One region of the Comamonas sp. C24C genome, then DNA from elsewhere that is predicted to be linked to it. Evidence: riboswitches for the same ligand, from Rfam matches in the RefSeq annotation. Region 1 holds a riboswitch; each other region holds the start of a gene.
What was found. Region 1 has a riboswitch for glycine ahead of gcvT (glycine cleavage system aminomethyltransferase GcvT). Riboswitches for the same ligand answer to the same signal wherever they lie in the genome.
Positions count from the first base shown of each region.

Region 2: it holds a riboswitch for glycine, as region 1 does, so the genes downstream of both, ACLBXN_RS17670 (trimeric intracellular cation channel family protein) here and gcvT (glycine cleavage system aminomethyltransferase GcvT) in region 1, are expected to answer to the same signal.
Region 3: it holds a riboswitch for glycine, as region 1 does, so the genes downstream of both, ACLBXN_RS02525 (D-amino acid dehydrogenase) here and gcvT (glycine cleavage system aminomethyltransferase GcvT) in region 1, are expected to answer to the same signal.

Region 1 is NZ_JBKFBC010000004.1:200,236-202,493, reverse strand. It holds gene gcvH (glycine cleavage system protein GcvH) at 1-183, opposite strand, end outside; gene gcvT (glycine cleavage system aminomethyltransferase GcvT) at 306-1,442, opposite strand; glycine riboswitch at 1,507-1,632, opposite strand; glycine riboswitch at 1,652-1,760, opposite strand; gene ACLBXN_RS09760 (energy transducer TonB) at 1,849-2,258, opposite strand, start outside.
Region 2 is NZ_JBKFBC010000010.1:13,472-15,729, forward strand. It holds gene mnmC (FAD-dependent 5-carboxymethylaminomethyl-2-thiouridine(34) oxidoreductase MnmC) at 1-198, opposite strand, end outside; gene ACLBXN_RS17670 (trimeric intracellular cation channel family protein) at 361-1,026, opposite strand; glycine riboswitch at 1,079-1,198, opposite strand; glycine riboswitch at 1,212-1,304, opposite strand; gene ACLBXN_RS17675 (oxidative damage protection protein) at 1,506-1,781, opposite strand; gene ACLBXN_RS17680 (sulfate ABC transporter substrate-binding protein) at 1,925-2,258, shown strand, end outside.
Region 3 is NZ_JBKFBC010000001.1:561,519-563,776, forward strand. It holds gene ACLBXN_RS02525 (D-amino acid dehydrogenase) at 81-1,349, opposite strand; glycine riboswitch at 1,521-1,620, opposite strand; gene ACLBXN_RS02530 (amino acid permease) at 2,152-2,258, shown strand, end outside.

The DNA of each region.
Region 1 (2,258 bases):
GGCCTTGACGGATTCGACCACGCCCGCGACATCGCCGGCCTTGAAGGTGGAACCCACGGCAGGCAGGTCCACAAACACCACATCGCCCAGCGCATCCTGTGCGTGTACGGTGATGCCGACGATGGCGGCATTGGTGTCAGCGGCGTTGATCCACTCGTGTTCTTTGGAATACTTGATGCTCATGAAAAGCTCCAGATGGGGGATTCAGGGGAATCGGGTGTTGTTTGAGAAAGGTCCAGCTCGCACTTTAGCGGTGTTCTGGCCGCTGTTCGGCAAACTGGCCCGTCTCATCCGCGGCGGCAGACCTAGCCGCGGTGATAGCGGGTGGGAACGAAGGGCGTGGCGACCACCTTCATGGGCACGGGCTTGCCGCGCACCATGGCGAAGATTTCCGTATCGATGGCGGCGTAGTCGGGCTCGACATAGGCCAGCGCCACGGGCTGGTTGAGCGTTGGGCTGAGCAGGCCGCTGGTGATGTGGCCGATATGCTGCCCGTCCATGTTCTCCAGCACGGCGGGCTCGCGCACGGGAATGCGCTCCAGCGCAATCAGGCCCACGCGCTTGCGGCGCAGCGATTGCGGGTTCTGCAATTGCTCCAGCACGATGGCTGCACCGGGAAAGCCGCCCTCGCGCTCTCCGCCGCTGCGGCGCACCTTCTGCATGGCCCAGTTCAGTGCGGCTTCGACGGGCGTGGTGCTGGTGTCGATGTCGTTGCCATACAGGCAAAGTCCGGCTTCAAGGCGCAGCGAGTTGCGCGCGCCCAGACCGATGGGTGCCACCTCGGGCAGGGCCAGCAAAGCCTCGGCAAAAGCTGTTGCCGCTTCGCCGGGCAGGGAGATTTCAAAGCCGTCCTCGCCCGTATATCCGCTGCGCGTGATGTAGAGCGCATGGCCTTGCCAGTCGAAGTGGTTGCCGGTCATGAAGACCAGAGCTGTCACACCGGAAATCAGGCGCGCGAGGGCTGTGGCGGCCTGCGGGCCTTGCAGGGCCAGCAGGGCGCGCTCGGGCAGAGGAATGACCTCGCAGCGGCTGGCGATGCGGCTCTGGATATGGGCGATATCGGCCTCTTTGCAGGCGCCGTTGACGATGAGGAACAGATCTTCGCCACGGTTGACGAACATCAGGTCGTCCAGAATGCCGCCTTGCTCATCGAGCAGCAGGCCGTAACGCTGTTTGTGCAGGCCCAGGTCCATGACATCGACGGGCATCAGCGATTCGAGCGCGGCGGCGGCGTCGGGGCCGCGCAAAAGCAGCTGGCCCATGTGCGAGACATCGAACAGGCCGGCGGCCTTGCGGGTGTGCAGGTGCTCGGCCATCAGGCCTTGAGGGTATTGCACGGGCATGGAATAGCCGGCAAAGGGCACCATGCGGGCACCCAGTTTCTGGTGCAGGGCAAACAGCGGTGTGGAACGCAGATCGGAAGAGGTGTCAGCAGCAGTCACAGGCAAGCGCTCCGGTGGTCAAACCAAAATGAGTGGCCATGCATCGCTGGGCCATGCGTGGCGGGCTTGCCCTGCTGTCCGCTTTACCTGAGAGATTCACTGCCCGCATTGCATCGGGCAGCTTGCTCCTTCGGTGGATGCCGGCGCGCATATGAAATGACGGCCTGCATCTCTCTCCAGCAAGGGACGCTGCAGGTTTGCACACCTGGCAGCGCTTGTCAGTCCTTTTGCCTGAGCGTTTTGACTCCGGGTGGGGGTCTGCGCCTTCGGCGGTGCAAGGCAGCTTCAGCTGCGGGCACTCTCTCCTGACGTTGGCGATTCTAGCGGTGGGCAAGGGGCTTGTTTCACCGAATCGGATGGATTTTGGGGTTTTCGAGCATGCATCATCCGCTCCGTGCTTGCGTCCTCACTGCGGAGCGGTGTTCAAGGCCGGCTTGGGCTCGGGATAGATCTCCTGCGCACTCGGAAACACCAGTTGGTAGCGCTGCTCGAAGCAGGCCGTCACGGGCTGACCCTGGCGCATGGCGGGCTTGAACTGCCAGCGTTCGAGCGAGCGCAGTATGGACTTCACGATGCGGGGATCGGTATCGGCGGGCTGGTAGGCCACACGGCCGAGCTGACCTTGAGCCGTGACTTCCAGGCGGAAGACCACCGTGGTCTCCAGCCCGTTCGGGAACCAGTGGTGACTGACGTGCGGCGTGGTGTGGCGGCGTGGCCGGGGTTGCTGGTCGAGCTGGGCAGGGGGCGTGCAATCTGCCTTGATCCAGGCAGGCCACTCCGTGCTCCGTGGCGGCTTGGACTGCGCATCCAGGGGGG
Region 2 (2,258 bases), on a different contig from region 1:
TTTCCACGCCGCCCATGTGACGAGAAAGTTCAGGCCCAAGCCGAAGCCGGTTTCCAGAATGCGCCACTGAGCCGCATCAGCCCAGGCAGCAGGCAGACCGCAGCCGCCGAGAAAGACCTGTCGGGCCTGGTCAAGGCCGCCCAGCTCGCTGTGATAGCGGTCGCCAAATCGGGTGTTGTAGGGGGTGCCATCTGGCATCCATGTGATCGGTTCAGACATGGAAAGTGAAACTACATGGGTAATGCAGGCGCAGTCTAGTTCAGAGCAGCCAAGCAAGGGCCGCCCCGCAGCGATGGCTGCGTCCCCCTCCTGCGTAGCAAGAGAGGGGGAAGGCGTGCAGCGCCACAGGGGGAGTCTGGATCACTCCCAGCGCTGCTGGTAAGAGAAAACCGGCAGGCGCCACTTGAAACGAATGGCGGCCAGACGGAAGGCCAGACCGCCTCCAAAACAGACAAGGGTGCTGATATTGGAGCTTACCTCCAGATAGCGCAGGCCCAGGAACATCAGGCATACGGACAGCGACACGCTGGCATACAGCTCGCGGCGGAACACCACGGGGACCTGGTTGCAGAGCACGTCACGCAAAATGCCGCCGCTGATACCGGTAATCATGCCGGCCATGATGACGACGATGGTCGGGTAGCCCAGCTCCAGTGCCGTATTGCAGCCGATCAGTGAAAAGGCGATCAGGCCCATGGCATCCAGCAGCAGAAACACCTGCTTGAGGCGGTGCATATGGCGCGCGATCACTGTGGTCAGCAGGCCGAAGCTGATGACCAGATACACATATTCGGGGTGCTGGGTCCAGCCTATGGGGTAATGGCCCAGCACCATGTCGCGGATGGTGCCACCGCCCAGCGCGGTGACGAAGGCGATGACCACGACGCCAAAGATGTCCATATTGCGCCGGCCTGCAGCAAGGGCGCCGGACATGGCTTCGGCGGTAATGGCCACCAGATAGATGACCAGCATGACGGTGAAGTTGGAGGCCTGGAACGAGTCCAGCAAAGAGATGGAGGGAAGCATGAAGGCACTTGAAAATAGACCAGCCACTCGCATCAGCGGGAGTGTCCGGCTTGCCTCTCCCGCTGTCCTTTTACCTGAGAGTTGCACATGGGCGCCTTCGCGGTGCGCATGCTTGCCCCTTCGGTGAGCCCTGCAGACTTGTGGTCGCGGGCTGCTCTCCAGTTGGCTATATCCGGGTCCTGTCAGACCCACCTGCGGTACTTATTGCCTGAGCGATTATGGGAGTTTGCGCCTTCGGCGGGAACCGTTGACAGGTTCCGCTCTCCCGCGGGATGGGCGCGATTCTAGCTAGTTCCAGCGACCGTATTCGGGTTAATACCTGTATCAATCGGGTTTGAGTAGTCTTTGCGACTGCCGGCCTCGGGCACCCCTGGGCTGCCTGGGCGTGCCCTCGGTCTCACCGGTTGGCTGTTCGACAGCCCGCAAGAAAAAAGCCCCGAGGCCTGGGCCAGGGGGCTTGGTGTCCAGATCGACCGAAATTACTCGGCGCTGGGAGGCACGTAGCCTGCTGCGGCATCTGCGCCGCCGCCAAAGAAATGGTTTTCCATCTGGCGGGCCAGGTATTGGCGGGCACGGGCATCGGCCAGGTTCAGGCGGTTTTCATTGATCAGCATGGTCTGGTGCTTGAGCCAGTCGGCCCAGGCCTGCTTGCTCACGCTTTCATAGATGCGCTTGCCCAGTTCGCCGGGAGCAGGAGGGAAATCCAGGCCTTCAGCGTCTTGACCAAGCTTGATGCAGTGAACGGTACGTGCCATGTGTAGGGTCCTTTTGGTTGATCTCAGATGTTTGGGTAATAACAAACTGAAATCTTAGTAGTTTGAGTTTTAAGAATGCGGCTCAAGAATGCGCAGCAACGGGGCAGAAGCCCGTTATCCATTCACTCCAAGAACACAGTCCAATGAAAAATCGTCGCAACTTTATCAAGTTTCCTCTGGCTGCCGGTCTGATTGCTGGCTTGACCCTCTCGGCTCTGCCCACATTGCCCGCTTTTGCGCAGACTGGTGTGCAACTGCTCAACGTCTCCTACGACCCGACACGTGAGCTCTATGTGAACTACAACCAGGCGTTCGCCAAGCACTGGAAGGCCACGCAGAACCAGGATGTGACCATCAAGCAGTCGCATGGCGGCTCGGGCAAGCAGGCGCGCTCCATCATCGACGGCATCGAGGCCGATGTGGCCACGCTGGCACTGGCCGGCGATATCGACGCCCTGGTCAAGAACGGCAATGTCA
Region 3 (2,258 bases), on a different contig from region 1:
CATTCACACGGCAACAGCTGTCCCTCACGGGGCGCTGCGGCTGCCGTGTCTGGCTTGTTGATGAGGTCTTCAGGTCGTGGTCAGGCGCTGGCGGTGCTCAGCGTGGCCGGTCGGGGCTGCCTGCTGGCACTGCCCATGGACTGCAGCACGAGGTCGCCGACCATGTCGGCGGTGACGGCCGACAAGGTCCAGCCCAGATGGCCGTGGCCGGTGTTGTAGAACACGCAGGGCTTGTTGCCGGGGCCCACGCGCGGCAGCATGTCCGGCATCATGGGGCGCAGGCCCGCCCAGGGCACGACGCTGCGCGTGCTGACGCCCGGGAAGCACTGCTGAACCCATTCGATGAGCGGGCGGATGCGGTCGGCGCGGATGTCCTTGTTGTAGCCGTTGAACTCCGCCGTGCCGGCCACGCGGAAGCGATCCTCGCCCAGGCGGCTGGTGACCAGCTTGGTCTCGTCGTCCAGCAGACTCACGACGGGAGCTGCGGCGCGGCTGGCTTGGTCCGGCAGATTGACCGTGATGGAATAGCCCTTGACGGGGTAGATGTTGACGCTGTCGCCGAGCTGGGCGGCCAGCGCGCGGCTGGCCGTGCCCGCGCAAACCACCATGGCGTCGAAAGTCGAGGTCTCGGTTTCCAGACCCTGGCGCACAGTCACGCTGGCCTGTTTGCCGTTGCTGTTCACCGACACGATTTCCTGGCCGTAGCGGCATTGCACGCCCAGTCGCTCGCAGGCGGCGGCCAGGCCGCTGGTGAACTTGTGGATGTCGCCGGTGGAGTCGCTCTCGGTGAAGTAGCCGCCATAGAAGGTTCCGGACAGGGTCGGCTCGATGGCCTTCATTTCATCGGGCGTGACGGCGCGGCGCTCCAGCCCGCCCAGGGCGAGCAGTTGCGAGACCTTTCCCGCATGTTCGAAGCCGGCGCGGTCGCGGTAGATATGCAGGATGCCTTTTTGCTTCAGATCGAAGTCAATGCCTTCGGCTGCCGCCCATTCGAACAGGTGCTCGCGTGCCGCAATCGCCAGCCTGGCGGTCTCTACCGTGTTCTTCTGGTAGTGGGGGATGGCAGCGAGAAACTGGCAGAACCAGGAAATCTTGTGCCAGCCGGGCTTGGGGTTGAGTAGCAGCGGAGCATCGCTCTTGAGCATCCACTTGAGGCCTTTGACGATGGTGGACCAGTGGGTCCAGACCTCGGCATTCGAGGCCGAGAGCTGGCCGCCATTGGCGAACGAGGTCTCCATGGCGGCATAGCGCTGCTTCTCGAACAGGGTGACGGAAAATCCGCGGCGTGCGAGGGCGTAGGCGGTGGTCACGCCCGTGATGCCACCGCCGATGACGGCGATTGTCTTCATGATTCAGATTCCAGAAACGTCAAGGGTGGAGCCCGTGCGCAACATGCGCAGCGGACGCCCCCTCTGTTCTGGACCTGAGAGATTCACGAGGCAGCGCCCTGGGCCGCTGCTCGCTTGCTCCTTCGGTATGCCCGGCGGACGATGACGTCCGGACATTCTTCAGAGTGTGTGAAAGCGATGCCGATCCTTTGGCCTGAGAGTTTCCGGGGCGGTTGCTCCTTCGGCGCTGCATGCGCCAAGTTTGCGCTGCAGTCTCTCTCGGCATCACCGGGCTGAGAGCCTGTGGCGAATGTAGGAAGAATGGCGGCGCCTGGATATACGGGTTTTCTAGAGTTCTGCGCCGGGGCAGGCCGTGCTCCGCTTCTTTTATTTGATAGCGGCTAGCGCTTGTTATTTAAAGACTTCCTTGTGTTTTCATAAGGAAAGTGAAGATATTCATACGCAAGAAGCTTCCGAATTCATAGCATCAGACGCTGTCAAGTGCCGCTGAGCAGCCCCAGAGTCAACCCCTGCATTGACAGGACGGCTCATGGCCTGCGGTGGATTTGGGCAAAATATCGTCTTTGCCTGTCAATGGGCCCGGCGATATCACCGCTTTGCCATTGAAGCGCCCGACCGGGGTGGCTGCCGATTCAGGATGCAACTGGCCTATCCGCCATGGCGTTCTGCTGTCATGGCTTCGTTCCTTTGTCCTTGTTGCCCGCGACCGTCATGGTCGCCTTTTTGCGTTGCCTGTCGCAGCGCCTGCGGGATGGTTGGGTGTTTTGTCCGGATGGGCGCAAACCATTACAACAAGACATTTATGTCCCAACCCAACTCAAGCCAGCAGCTCGCGCCGACTGGCGATGGTGACGATAACCAGCCCCGCTTGCACCGGGTGCTCAAGCAGCGCCACCTGAGCATGATCGC